Regions from separate parts of the Halobacillus sp. AWM4_238 genome, predicted to be linked through region 2. Evidence: predicted binding sites of a transcription regulator. Region 2 holds the regulator's gene; each other region holds the start of a gene.

Region 1 (3,365 bases), 550 kb from region 2:
TCACGAAACGGATTTTCCCCGTATTTTTCCGTTAAATCATCAATGGTTTTATACAACTTTTCCTTACTTGCAAATTGTTCAAAGCTGAAAAGATCAAGTTGTTGACTGACTTCTGATTTCTCGGCTAGATCACTTGCCGTGACGCCGAGCAAACGAACAGGCTGCTGATTCCAGTGATCGTCGAATAACTGCATCGCCACATGAAAAAGGTCTTCTGACGAATGAATAAATTCTTGTAACTGACGGCTTCTTGTAACGGTTTTCCGATCATGATAACGAATCGTCAGTTGAACATTCCTTGCAAGGACCTTTTTATTCTTCATCCGGGCTTCCACTTTATTAGAAAGTCTTCGGACCACGGTTTGGATTTCTGTGTCGTCCGTAGTGTCGTGGGGAAGCGTTGTTGATGTTCCAATGCTTTTAAATTCATGGACAGCATCAGGATCGACAGGCCGATCATCGATTCCATTCGCCCTGTTTTTTAAACGCTCCCCGTTGATTCCAAGGACACCTTTCAACTCAAGGACGGGGTGTTCAGCTAATCCACCAATGGTTTCTATACCGATTTTCCTTAGTTTTTCTGCTGTCTTCGAACCCACTCCGTACATTTCTTCAATCGGTAAAGGCCATAATTTTGTTTCAAGATCTCTTTTCCGTACTATTGTAATCCCCATCGGCTTTTTCATATCGGAACCCATTTTCGCCAGAAATTTATTAGGAGCTATTCCAATACTGCATGGAAGATCAAGTTCGTCCATTATCCGCTTTTGGATCCGCTCAGCTATTTCCGGAGGCGAGCCCTGGTCTGCACAGTCGGTAATATCCATATATCCTTCGTCAATGGAAACTGGTTGCACAAGTGGAGTCACCTCAGCTAAAATTTTGAACATTTCTTTGGAAGCTGTTCGGTACCTGTCAAACGTAGGTCCCATGACGATCAATTCAGGGCACAACCTTCGCGCTTCCCCTAAAGGCATCGTGGTTTTAACTCCATATTTGCGCGCTTCATAGCTACTTGTAACGATGATTCCACGCCTTTCTTCAGGGTTTCCTGCGATCGCAAGCGGCTTGCCTTTTAGAGAAGGATCGAAAGCCGCTTCCACAGAAGCATAAAAGCTGTTCATATCGACATGAAATATGACGCGTCCTTTTTTTGGATACCATTTGGACTGCATAACGTTCTTCCTCCATTGGAACATTTGTTCTCTATTATACCATGCGAAGCTTCGATATTGTCCAACAACGCCTCAATTATTGTTTGTCTAATCCATAAAACTCATAATCATTATTTAACTAGTTGGCAGGATTGTGGAAGACTCAGTCTCGAGATGTTTCGGGGTTCGTTGTTGAATTGAGCGTCAGGGGTGGTTGGGAAGCTACTAGCTTTCCTTTGGTGATTGAGGCAAGCCAGCTAAAGCTCTGCGGGGTCTCGCCAGCCAATCCATTCCCGCGGGAGTCTCGCAGCTTCCCCACCACCCCATTTAATGCTTTAGAGAAACGAACCCACTCACACGCATGGAGGGTCTTCCAAAACCACTTCTTCCTATCTGAAAAGCGCTATTTAGCAAACCTTGGACTACAATTAGCTCTTATCATTAAGTTAAATCAACCAAATCCTATGACGCAGGAAAACTGCTTATTCTGGTAGTGGTTTCGAGATACTTATCAGGGAAAGGGGCGGAGGGGAATGGCGAGACTCCTGCGGGAAAAAAGTGCTTGGTGAGACCCCACAGGACGCAGTCCGAGGAGGCTCACCGCGCTCCCGTGGAAAGCGAGCTATTCCCCGCAGCCCCCACTCACTCAACAAAAGTCTTGAAACTGAGTCTTCAAGAAAAGGGAGCTTATGTATAGATAATCGAATAGACCATAAAAAAGACTCCCTGAGATTTCAGGGAGTCTTTGCTTATTATTGTGCGACTTCTTCAACGATTGCTGTTACGAACTCTGTAATTTTTTCAAGCTCGCTCACAGGCATGCGTTCGTTAGTTGTATGGATTTCTTCGTACCCTACACTTAAGTTGACTGTAGGGACACCGTGGCCTGCGATAACGTTGGCATCACTTCCACCGCCACTTGTAAGGAGTTCACTTTCACGGCCGATGCGTTTCGCTGCAGAACGGGCCACTTCAACGACTTGGTCGCCGGCCTGTTGTTTGAAACCAGGGTACATGATTTCTACATCCAGTTCGACTTCGCCACCCATTTCTTCTGCTGTTTCTTGAAACGCTCGCTTCATTTTCTCTACTTGCGCTTCCATTTTTTCAGGGTTTAACGAACGGGCTTCAGCTAATACCTCTACGTGGTCACAAACGATATTCGTTTTTTGCCCACCTTCAAAACGTCCGATGTTCGCTGTTGTTTCGTCATCAATCCGTCCAAGAGGCATTTTAGCGATCGCGCGGGAAGCGAGTGTAATCGCTGAGATTCCTTTTTCAGGTGCCACTCCTGCGTGAGCAGTTTTCCCTTTAACGATGGCATTGATCTTTGCCTGGGTAGGAGCCGCTACGATAATGTTTCCTACCTGGCCATCACTATCGAGTGCATACCCATATTTCGCTTTAAGCATGGAAGCATCGAGAGCTTTCGCGCCAACAAGACCGCTTTCTTCTCCAACGGTGATGACGAACTGCAGGTCTCCATGCTCGACGTTTTGCTCTTGAAGGGAACGGATCGCTTCAAGGATTGCAGCGACACCAGCTTTGTCATCCGCTCCAAGGATGGTTGTACCATCTGTCACAATGTAACCATCTTCAACAGACGGGTTGACACCATTCCCTGGTACTACCGTGTCCATGTGTGAAGTGAAATAAATCGGTTCTGCGTCCTTCTTTGAACCTTCCAAATTACAAATGAGGTTATTTGCACCATGACCTGTAACGGAAGCAGCATCATCTTCCAACACTTCCAAACCTAGGTCCTGGAATTTCTTTTTCAATACTTTGGCGATTTCAGCTTCCTGGGTTGTTTCTGAGTCAATTTGCACCAACTCTAGAAACTCTTGCAGCAAGCGTTCTTTATTTATGGCTACCATCTATGTCTTCCTCCTTCATATGTAAACACATTCCTCTTAGTACGTTAGCGGAACGAAAGGTCTGTGTCAATTATAGAGGAATGTTGCCGTGCTTTTTATATGGTCGTTCTTCCTGTTTATTCTTGAGCATATCCAGCGCTTTAATGAGTGTCGACCGTGTTTCTCGTGGATCAATGACATCATCGATCATTCCGAGCCCTGCTGCTACATATGGATTCGCGAATCGTTCTCTGTATTCATTGATTTTGCTTTGACGCGTTTCTTCCGGTGTTTCGCTTTCTTTGATTTCTTTTGCAAAAATGATATTCGCCGCCCCTTCAGGACCCATAACCGC
Region 2 (3,365 bases):
CTCAGAAGTGGCTTACCAGTTCACAGCAGGCATCATCAAGCATGCAACGAACTTTACAGCCGTGACAAACCCTACAGTCAACTCTTACAAGCGACTTGTACCAGGGTATGAGGCTCCATGTTATGTGGCATGGTCTGGTCAAAACCGTAGTCCACTCGTGCGTGTTCCAACTTCCCGTGGTTTGAGCACAAGAATTGAAGTACGTAGTGTGGATCCATCAGCGAACCCGTACATGGCGATGGCTGTCCTTCTTGCTGCTGGACTAGATGGTGTGGAAAACAAACTGGAAGCACCGGCTCCTGTGGATCGAAACATCTACGTGATGGATAAGAAAGAGCGTGAGGCGCACGGAGTGAAAGACCTTCCAGCCACTTTGTATGATGCATTGGAAGAGCTGCATCAAGATCCAATTATGGTGGAAGCTCTCGGTGAACACCTGTTTGAACACTTCATTGAAGCAAAGGAAATTGAGTGGGATATGTTCAGAACTCAGGTTCACCCATGGGAACGCGAACAATACTTACAGACCTATTAATATCCAAACCCTTGAGGCTGATGGCTTCAAGGGTTTTCTTTTTTTATAAATGCAGGCTACATAGGGTTTACAGAATAAATTTCTAAATTTTGGTCGTATACCTGAGGTGGGTAAAGGCATATAATAAGAACAAACGTTCGTGTTATATGGAGGGATCGCCAATGGATTCTTTATTTCACCGCTCAAAACGTGAAAAAATGAAACTGGAATTAATCTATATCGACCATGAGGGTGTCATGTCTCAAAGGGTAATGAGAGTGGTGGACATCAGGGAGGACTATGTCATTGCGTATTGCTTTGAGCGGAAAAAGGTCAGGAGGTTTACAAAAAGTCGTATGTTAGCCGTCTTGCCTTTTGCGCCTAATAAAAAGAAACATGGAGCATAAGCAGAAATATAGAAAGAGACGAGTTTTCTAAACTCGTCTCTTTCTTTTAATGTACCGTTCGATATAGACCTACGACTTTTCCTAAAATGGACACATCCTGAAGTAGAATCGGCTCCATAGTTGCGTTTTCAGGCTGGAGACGAACGTGATTTCTCTCCTTGAAAAACCGTTTCACTGTAGCTTCTTCGTCTTCTGTCATTGCAACAACGATATCGCCGTTCTGGGCCGTCTGTTGTTGTCTGACGATGACCATGTCCCCATCGAGAATTCCTGCTTCAATCATACTTTCCCCTTGAACAATGAGGACGAACGTGTTGTCATCGGATCCTGCAAGTGTATCTGGTAGGGGAACATATTCTTCGATATTTTCTACAGCTGTAATCGGCGAACCTGCCGTGACTTTACCGATTACTGGAGCGTAAGAAGCTTCACTTCTCGGGATGCTGTGATCTTCTTCTAACTCGATCACTTCAATGGCACGAGGTTTGGTCGGGTCGCGTCTAATGTATCCTTTTTTCTCCAATCTGGATAAGTGACCGTGCACAGTCGAACTTGAAGCGAGGCCGACAGATTGACCGATCTCCCTTACAGATGGTGGATATCCTTTTGATAAAACCTGCTCTTTAATAAAATCTAGTATTTCCTGCTGCCGCTTTGAAAGTTTACTCATAGATTAGCACCTCGTACATAGGATTATAGTAACCACATTGTACCACTTATATTTGAAAAATACAAACAAGCGTTCGAAAAATACCATTGACAAGAACCTGTGTTCGTATATAATGAAAGTAACAAAAGCGAACACAGGTTCTTAAGAACGTTCGTTCTACGAATGCGGAGGGGTTATCAATGTTTAACAAATTATCTAAGCTGGATTACACCTACATTATTCTTTTTATTGTTAGTTTTATCATTCTCTATTATTCTATGGTCACTGCTGTTTAATAGAGAAAGAGAGAGGAACATTCAAGTGAAAGTGATTTTATATTGCAGGGTAAGTACGGAAAAGGAAGCGCAAGTGACTTCATTAAAACGACAACGAGCTGAATTGACTTCAATGGCAGAGAGTCATGGTTTTGAAGTTGTTGAATGTATTGAAGAGCAAGCGAGTGGTTACGATATCGAACGCGAAGGGGTCTTCCGCATGTTGGAATGTTTTTCTTCCGGGCGTGCGGAAGCCTTGTTAATTCAAGATGAAACACGTTTAGGGCGGGGGAATACGAAGATTGCTTTGTTTCATCAAATGAACCGGCTGAAGGTCAAGGTGTACTCACTCTCAAACCAGGGAGAATTGCAGTTATCTGAGTCTGATTCGATGGTTTTGCAGATTGTAGGAATCGTAGAGGAATACCAAAGAAAAATACATAATATGAAAATACGTCGGGGGATGAGAAAAGCCGTGGAAGAGGGTTATGATCCTTCAAACAATTTGTCAAATCGGGATCAGGCTCCAGGTCGTGAAAGAATCGATTTTCCTATTGAAGAAGTGGTCCGTTTAAGGAAAAGTGATTTGCCATTCAAAGATATTGCAGCGACCCTAAGAGGACTTGGGTATAATGTATCAAAGGCTACGGTTCATCGTAGGTACAAGGAATACCTATCTCTTGAAAAAGATGAAGAATCAAGGTAGTATATTTAAAGACAAGAATTTTGTATTTCTTGTCTTTTTCGTGTGTTTACGATCCAGACTATGAGTAAAGGAGAAGGATCTATGTTATCAAAAGAAAAGATTAATCGTATAAATGAATTAGCGAATAAATCCAAAAAGGAAGACCTTTCGAAAGAAGAAAAAGCAGAACAGCAGAAATTGCGCCAAGAATATTTGAAAAATGCGCGTCAATCTTTTAAAAATCAGCTGAAAGGTGTAACCGTCATAGACCCTGAAGGGAAAGACGTCACTCCGGAGAAGCTTCGTCAAATGCAAAAGAATGAAAAAAAGAATTAATGCCAAATCCTCCGTATTCGATCTTTTCGAATGCGGATTTTTTTGTTTAATTCCTTGGATAAGGGGGAAATTAGTTTTGAGGCTGTGCGAAATTTTGCACAAAGCTTGTTTCAAAATGAATTTCATTATAGGATAATACATGGTACATATACCTGAAAAGAAAGGGGAATGTTGAACATGGCAAACAGCCTTGAACAAACATCAATTAATACGATTAGAACTTTAACAATCGATGCAGTAGAAAAAGCAAACTCCGGACACCCAGGAATGCCAATGGGTGCAGCACCGATGGCCTATACGCTTTGGACTCAGTTCATGGATCACAATCCAAAAAATTCGAACTGGTTCGACCGCGATCGTTTCGTCCTATCCGCAGGGCATGGATCAATGCTTCTTTACAGCTTGCTCCACCTATCTGGTTATAACGTGACAATGGATGATCTTAAGTCCTTCCGTCAATGGGATTCCAAAACTCCAGGACACCCGGAATTTGGTCACA
Region 3 (3,365 bases), 800 kb from region 2:
TCGTTTGAGAAGGCCATATTCCTGTTGGAAAGTCATCTGGTCCGGAACGATGTAGATAATTGACGGCCCTCGTGGGTCATCTTTTAGTTTTGCTTCTATTTCATTTAAGCAACGTGTGCTTTTTCCTGCTCCTGAACGACCGAGCAAAAAACGCAGCCCCATAACGACCGCTCCTTTCTTTCTCATTCTGTTTATATTTTATCATTTTTACACACTTTATGATGCCCTCCCGCACTTACACAATCGCTCCCTTTTCTTGAACACTCAGTTTCGAGATGTTTGTTGAGTGGATGGGGGCTGCGGGGAATAGCTCGCTTTCCGCGGGAATGGATTGGCTGGCGAGACCCCGCAGAGCTTTAGCTCGAGGAGGCTTGCCGTCATCCCCGCAGGAAAGCGAGTAGCTTCCCAACCACCCCTGACGCTTAACGCAGCAAACGAACCCAGGAACATCTCGAAATCGAGTCTTCAACAATCCTGCCATATCGTTGAATAACGTTGGGCACAAAAAAAACCGCCCTTTTAGGACGGTTGGCTTTAAAATTGCACGCCGAGTTGGTTCATGGGCCAGTAGCGTACATCGACTTTACCGACGACGGTATCAGCGGGGACAAACCCGAAATATCTACTATCCAGACTGTCCCGTCTGTTATCACCCATAACGAACAAGTGGCCTTCAGGGACCTTTTGATGCCCCGTTACCTCTTCTAACGTGAAATCTCTCGTAAAAGGCAGACCATCATTTGGACGGAGGGGGTCGAGGTAACGTTCATCGACACGCTCACCGTTAATGTATAACTGATCATTTCGAACGGCAATTTCATCCCCGCCTACCCCGATGACTCGTTTTACATAATCCTCTTGTTCATTTGCATGAAAAACGATGACCTGTTGTCTTTCAACATCCTGCCAATCATAGACTGCTTTATTTACCATCAGTAAATTTCCATCATAGAGCGTCGGTTCCATTGATTCGCCATCAACAATATAGCTTGCGAACAAGTAAGAGCGGAATACGAAAGCCAATAATAGGGCGAGTAATATCGTTCTGATCGCTCTTCGATATTTTTTCATAGTTTGCGCCTCCAGGTGTTGTGCTACAAACATTTTACCCTTGCTGCAACAAACTTAATCCATGCTGTGCTCTTTCTGTTCCGCCTTTAGCTGTATTCTTTTCTCGATATACTTCCCGAGCACCCAGAAAAGCAGAATGCAAACGCCGACGACGATCGACTTCACCGGATTCTGAGCAAACGACGCAATGCTTGAACCGACGTAGGCAATCGTAAAGATCATGACGGCCTTCCCCAAGAGAACAGCCAGGATGAATTGCTGTCGACTAACATTGGATAACCCAGAAACCACATTAATAATCGACGAGGGAGAAAACGGGAAGCACATGAGCAAGAACAATGGTCCAAACCCATGCTCTTCCACCCACTTCGTCACTTTCTTCACTTGCTTTTGCCTTGTAATCGCCTGGAACAAACGCTTGTCCCCTAAACGACGAATAATAAAAAACACGCATAATGATCCAAAAACAGCTCCAAGCCATGAATAAAGAAATCCTTTGAACAACCCATACACAACAGCATTGGCCAAAACAAAGGCGACAAGTGGCAAGATCGGCAAAAAGGCTTCAATAAGAGGAAATAAGATGCCCGGAATTGGTCCAAAGCGCTCCAATCCTTCGAGTTGCCTGATGATGTAATCAAATAATTGGTCATTCTCCGCTAATCTGCGCCATTGGTTGATTTTTTCAAACACTGAATCCATGATGCTACTCCTTATGTACACTAGCGACCAGTGTATGCTTTTCTTTATTTTATCGAAAATCCAGCTCCATGCCTACCAGTATGTGCGTCTTTATCTATCATTTCCCCTTCTTACCACTTTCAACCTTTTTGTAAAACTATCTTGCATACATTGGACCGTTCCGTGGTATAATACAAAACAAGAACATCTGTTCGTATTCGGAGGAGAATGACATGAGGTATCTAAAACAAAACGAATTGGAGCTCGCTTCCCGCTATTTGTTTTTATCTATGGCCATTACTGTAATCAGGCAGGATCGGAAACACATGGAACAAGGGAAATTCAAAATCAAGGAGCCATACATGGAGATGCTCGGAAAAATGGAACTGGAAGCGCGAAAAGAACGAAGAGAACTCAGAAAGCAAATGGATCAGATGAAATTGCAGGTGGTTGAATCTGGAAGAAACGATTCATTTACCTCTTTCCTTTTTTTAGCTCATGGATATGAGGAGAAGCGTAACTATTTCAATCCAGCCATCCGAAAAAAAGTGGAAAATATTTTGTTCGAGCTTATGAGAAGGTCTCAGCGATCCGTTCGGCACGATGATCAGCAGCCACAGGTGTCGAATGGAAGCGGTCCTCCAGAATGACGCGCAAGTGAGCGGTTCGTTGGACTTGATTGGCGAACATGCCGTCAGATACTGGGAGATTGACAGACATGCCGTTGGAGAATTGTACGGTCGTCGTTTTATTAGGTTCTCCACGGTAAGACCGAATATATTTGTGGGCAATCCAGGAGCAGTCTTTTCGTTTAGGGGAGATAATCGGGAAGAAATAAATGCCCATCGCTTCTGATATGACAATCGGTGGTTTGTGTGTATAACCAGTCAATTGCTTTGTACCTGCAATACGGCCATCGAGACTGCTTGCAAAGTAACGACAGGAACGATCGATTAGATCACTTGGACATTTTGAAATGACAAACCGCTCATCCGTCTCTATCACTTCCGTAAAAGCTTGTCCATCCTCACAGTTTCTGGCTATAAGCGCGATGGTTTGAGGATTAATCTCGTATTCTTTTCCATGAACATATGTCATCCACTTCAACACCTCTTTCATTTCAAGTGGCGGCAGCTCTACACTCAGGTCGAACCTACCGCTCATCTTCTTTAATTTACCAAATCACCCAACAAAAGTCTAAACATTCTTAAAAAATGTTTCATTTCGACAATTCTGCTATACTACAATTAAACCTTTTCTTCTTTCTGGCCTTTATTACCTCTCTGCTCTTCACCACGACCAAAGTCAGGATTAAGTAATGTGAAGAAATCGAGTTCAGGCTGAACCGGTTGATCTTTCATTGAAAACACCTCTCAAGCAAAATTTCTTTTAGGAGGAAGATACATGTGGCGTAGAAAAAACAAGAAGCCGAAACTGGAGAAAAAGGATTTATCCATACACGATGTCCGGAAAGCCGTCCATGCCTATGCGGATGCCAAGCCAAGCGATGTTCCTCTAAGCGTAATCATCAAAGAGGATCTTTCCTTGGATTATGAACTTTTAGCCCCCTACTTAAAAGCTGTACCTATTCAAAACTTCTACATGTCCCGGGA
Region 4 (3,365 bases), 750 kb from region 2:
TGTAGCGGCTATCGTATCCAAGCCTACAGGTCCTCCCTGGAAGCTGTCCATGATCCCTTTTAATAACTTATGGTCGATAAAATCCAGACCCTCTGCATCGACTTGGAGCATTTCCAGGGCTTCCTGAGTCGTTTCTTTACTGATGACGGTTTCGCCTTTCACCTGGGCAATGTCACGGACACGTTTCAACAGTCGGTTCGCAATTCTCGGTGTTCCTCTGGAACGACGGGCAACTTCAACGGCCGCTGCCCCATCAATTTCAACCGAAAAGATTTCTGCTGTCCGTTCTACAATCGAACAAAGCGCCTTTGTATCATAATACTCCAAGCGGCTGTGCACTCCGAAACGGTCCCTGAGAGGCGCAGAAAGCAAACCTGCACGTGTAGTGGCACCGACCAATGTGAATGGCGGGAGATCAAGCCTGACAGACCGGGCACTAGGACCTGTACCTACAACAATATCGAGACAGAAATCCTCCATGGCAGGATAGAGAACTTCCTCTACAGACCGTGGAAGGCGGTGGATCTCGTCAATAAAAAGGACATCTCCGGGTTCCAGGGAGGATAAGATCGCCGCTAAGTCCCCGGCCCTCTCGATTGCTGGGCCAGCCGTTGTTCGAAACTGGACGCCCATCTCATTAGCAATGATTGAAGCTAGCGTTGTTTTACCTAACCCTGGAGGTCCATACAACAACGCGTGATCAAGCGGTTCATCCCGCATTTTTGCTGCTTCAATGAAGATACTTAGATTATTTTTCACTTGATCCTGTCCGATATACTGCTTTAAGGTTTCTGGACGTAAACTAAGCTCAATCTCCTGATCCGTATCCTGCTGTTCCCCAGATATCATTCGATCTTCCAACATTCATCCCTCCTCACCTTAAGATTTCATTAGTAGTTGAAGTCCTTGTCTTACATAATCGTCCACGCTGCCATGTTTGGCTTTTTCAAGTTGTGTCCGGACAAACTTCACTTCTTTTTCTGTATAACCTAAAGCTTTTAAAGCTTCGATTGCATCGTCTAATACCGCTCTTTTCTCTTTCGCAGTCAAATCTTCCTGATAGAAAAGGGTGTCCTCATTTTCTTCATCAGGAAGCCAGACAATTAATTTCCCTTTCAAGTCAAGGATCATCTGGCGAGCCGTCTTTTTGCCGACGCCTGGGAATTTCGTTAAGTATTTATCGTCTTCTTGCTCAATCGCCGACACAAATTCTGGTACACTGACGGTTCCAAGGATAGCAAGCGCACCTTTTGGTCCAATACCGGAAACGTTCAGTAATTGAGCAAACAATTGTTTATCTTCTTTTTTCTTAAAACCGTAAAGCGACTGAATATCTTCTCTTATATAGTGGTACGTATGTACTTTCACTTCTTTGTTCATTGCATCTTGAAATTGATATGGATTTGCGCATAACACTTCATATCCAATGCCACTTGTTTCTATTGTTATCGACCCTTCATCGAGTGTCGTCAATTGCCCTTTTACATAACTAATCATTGTAAAATTCCCTCTCTACCCTTTATTGCTATCCTTCCTATTGTAACATACAAGCACATGTTCGCCCATGACCAATAGCCGTTGCTTTCCCCTTGAAACGGAACAAAACAGCCACAAAAGTTGTGGCTGTTTCACGTCTCTATACTTCGTCTTGTTTAGAGAATTGACGAACGACTTGCTCAAAGTGACGATGGTCCTTGATCTTGATCCCATTTTTCAACTCATTCTCTCTTTTCGTTTCCAATGGTTTAATGGGTACGGGCTTGAAGGATTCTATGACTTTCCCTTGATCAGGAAGCCCTTGAAAAACGGCTAACTCCCCATCCTCAGTCAAACCAAAATACCCTGTCTGCTTTGTCAAAGGAGAAATATCTTCAACATCCCTTTGAAAAACCACTCGATCCAGCTGTTGTTCCTCTACCGTCCATCCTTCATACGCAGCCCAAAAATCCATCATAGACCAAATGGTTTCTTCTTTCTTTGTCGTTTCCGTCACACCATCTATATAATGCTCCTTCAGAATGACCGTGAGATTCAAAGGTGCAGGTTTCACCAAAGTCTCCACTGCTTCTACATGCTTTTCTTTTCCCTGTATCGTCCTTTGCGGTGTGTTATCTTTATAGGTTTTCGGTGCCGTCTCACCGATCATTGACCAACTCAATACGGCAACCCCTATGGCTAACCCTACAATCAAGGCCCATCGTTTCATGATAGGATCCCCCCTAATTAAAAATAACTTCTGTTTCTAGTGTGTCCAGAAACAGAAGTTATTATCATAGCGACAGGGGTTCACGACAATTTTTCTAGAATCGCTTCATCGGCATCCAGGTTGTGATAGACTTCCTGAACGTCATCATTATCCTCGAGCATATCAATCAGCTTCAACATTTTTTCTACGCCTTCTTCGCCGAGTTCTGTATAAGTTTCAGGAATCATCGTTACTTCGCTTGTAGTAAACTCATAGCCACTGGACTCAAGCGCCTGTTTTACATCGGAAAAGGATTCGGGTTCTGTATAAATCTCAAATTGTTCTTCCGTTGTTTCCATTTCCTCTGCGCCGGCTTCAATAACTTCAAGCATGAGTTCTTCTTCATCTGCCTCTGTTGTATCCCGGTCGATCACGAGATAGCCTGAGCGGTTGAACATGAAGGAGACACAGCCATTTTCACCTAGATTGCCATCGTTTTTGTTGAAGGCGTGTCTGACATCAGCAGCCGTACGGTTTTTATTGTCCGTTAAAACCTTAACCATGACCGCTACCCCACCAGGACCATAGCCCTCATACGTATATTCTTCATAATTGACGCCTTCAAGATCACCAGTCGCTTTTTTAATGGCGCGGTCGATGTTATCTTTTGGCATGTTGTTTGATCTTGCTTTATCTACAGCTAAACGAAGGGCAGAATTGGTTTCCTGGTCCCCGCCTCCTTGTTTTGCTGCCATGAAAATCTCACGAGCAAGCTTCATGAAGAGTTTTCCGCGTTTCGCATCTTGAGCACCTTTTCGATGCTTGATATTACTCCATTTTGAATGGCCAGCCATTGGACATTCTCCTCTCCCAAACAAATCTTTATCGATCTTTTTATTTTTTCGTAAGTATACTTACGCTTATGACTCTACTCTTAAATATATCACAATCCCCATTCTTCTTTAAAGCAACACCTTTACTTCCACCATCGTCTCTGATTAATCTCATGAGAGGCATAAAAAAAGCTCCCGATATTGGAAGACTCAGTTTCGAGATGTTTGTGTATTATTAGGGCTGCGGGAAAAGGATCATCTAGCTCCATCGTCCCTTTTTCAATATCCGGTTCCGGCACCTAGCGGCTAGTGAGACCTCCGCTTCTTCACGATAAGTCAACATCGAA

The links. The regulator LexA, encoded in region 2, represses DNA repair genes until DNA is damaged. The targets are predictions, from matches to a motif close to CGAACATATGTTCG.
Region 1: the regulator LexA is predicted to act here: its motif matches at 1,193-1,206, upstream of ACXACN_RS07955 (DNA polymerase IV).
Region 3: the regulator LexA is predicted to act here: its motif matches at 1,954-1,967, upstream of ACXACN_RS00945 (YhjD family protein).
Region 4: the regulator LexA is predicted to act here: its motif matches at 1,548-1,561, upstream of ruvA (Holliday junction branch migration protein RuvA).

Annotation. Positions count from the first base shown of each region.
Region 1 is NZ_JBSWSY010000002.1:1,530,466-1,533,830, forward strand. Features, by position in the region: gene ACXACN_RS07955 (DNA polymerase IV) at 1-1,175, opposite strand, end outside; gene ACXACN_RS07960 (M20/M25/M40 family metallo-hydrolase) at 1,907-3,031, opposite strand; gene ACXACN_RS07965 (acyl-CoA carboxylase subunit beta) at 3,102-3,365, opposite strand, start outside.
Region 2 is NZ_JBSWSY010000002.1:978,844-982,208, forward strand. Features, by position in the region: gene glnA (type I glutamate--ammonia ligase) at 1-535, shown strand, start outside; gene ACXACN_RS05005 (hypothetical protein) at 697-921, shown strand; gene lexA (transcriptional repressor LexA) at 968-1,591, opposite strand; gene ACXACN_RS05015 (YneB family resolvase-like protein) at 1,892-2,551, shown strand; gene ACXACN_RS05020 (DUF896 domain-containing protein) at 2,633-2,866, shown strand; gene tkt (transketolase) at 3,044-3,365, shown strand, end outside.
Region 3 is NZ_JBSWSY010000002.1:174,828-178,192, reverse strand. Features, by position in the region: gene addB (helicase-exonuclease AddAB subunit AddB) at 1-162, opposite strand, end outside; gene lepB (signal peptidase I) at 535-1,071, opposite strand; gene ACXACN_RS00950 (TVP38/TMEM64 family protein) at 1,126-1,773, opposite strand; gene ACXACN_RS00945 (YhjD family protein) at 1,986-2,402, shown strand; gene ACXACN_RS00940 (competence protein ComK) at 2,323-2,850, opposite strand; gene ACXACN_RS00935 (DUF3939 domain-containing protein) at 3,157-3,365, shown strand, end outside.
Region 4 is NZ_JBSWSY010000002.1:1,733,404-1,736,768, forward strand. Features, by position in the region: gene ruvB (Holliday junction branch migration DNA helicase RuvB) at 1-861, opposite strand, end outside; gene ruvA (Holliday junction branch migration protein RuvA) at 880-1,497, opposite strand; gene ACXACN_RS09015 (BofC C-terminal domain-containing protein) at 1,637-2,206, opposite strand; gene ACXACN_RS09020 (YebC/PmpR family DNA-binding transcriptional regulator) at 2,287-3,039, opposite strand.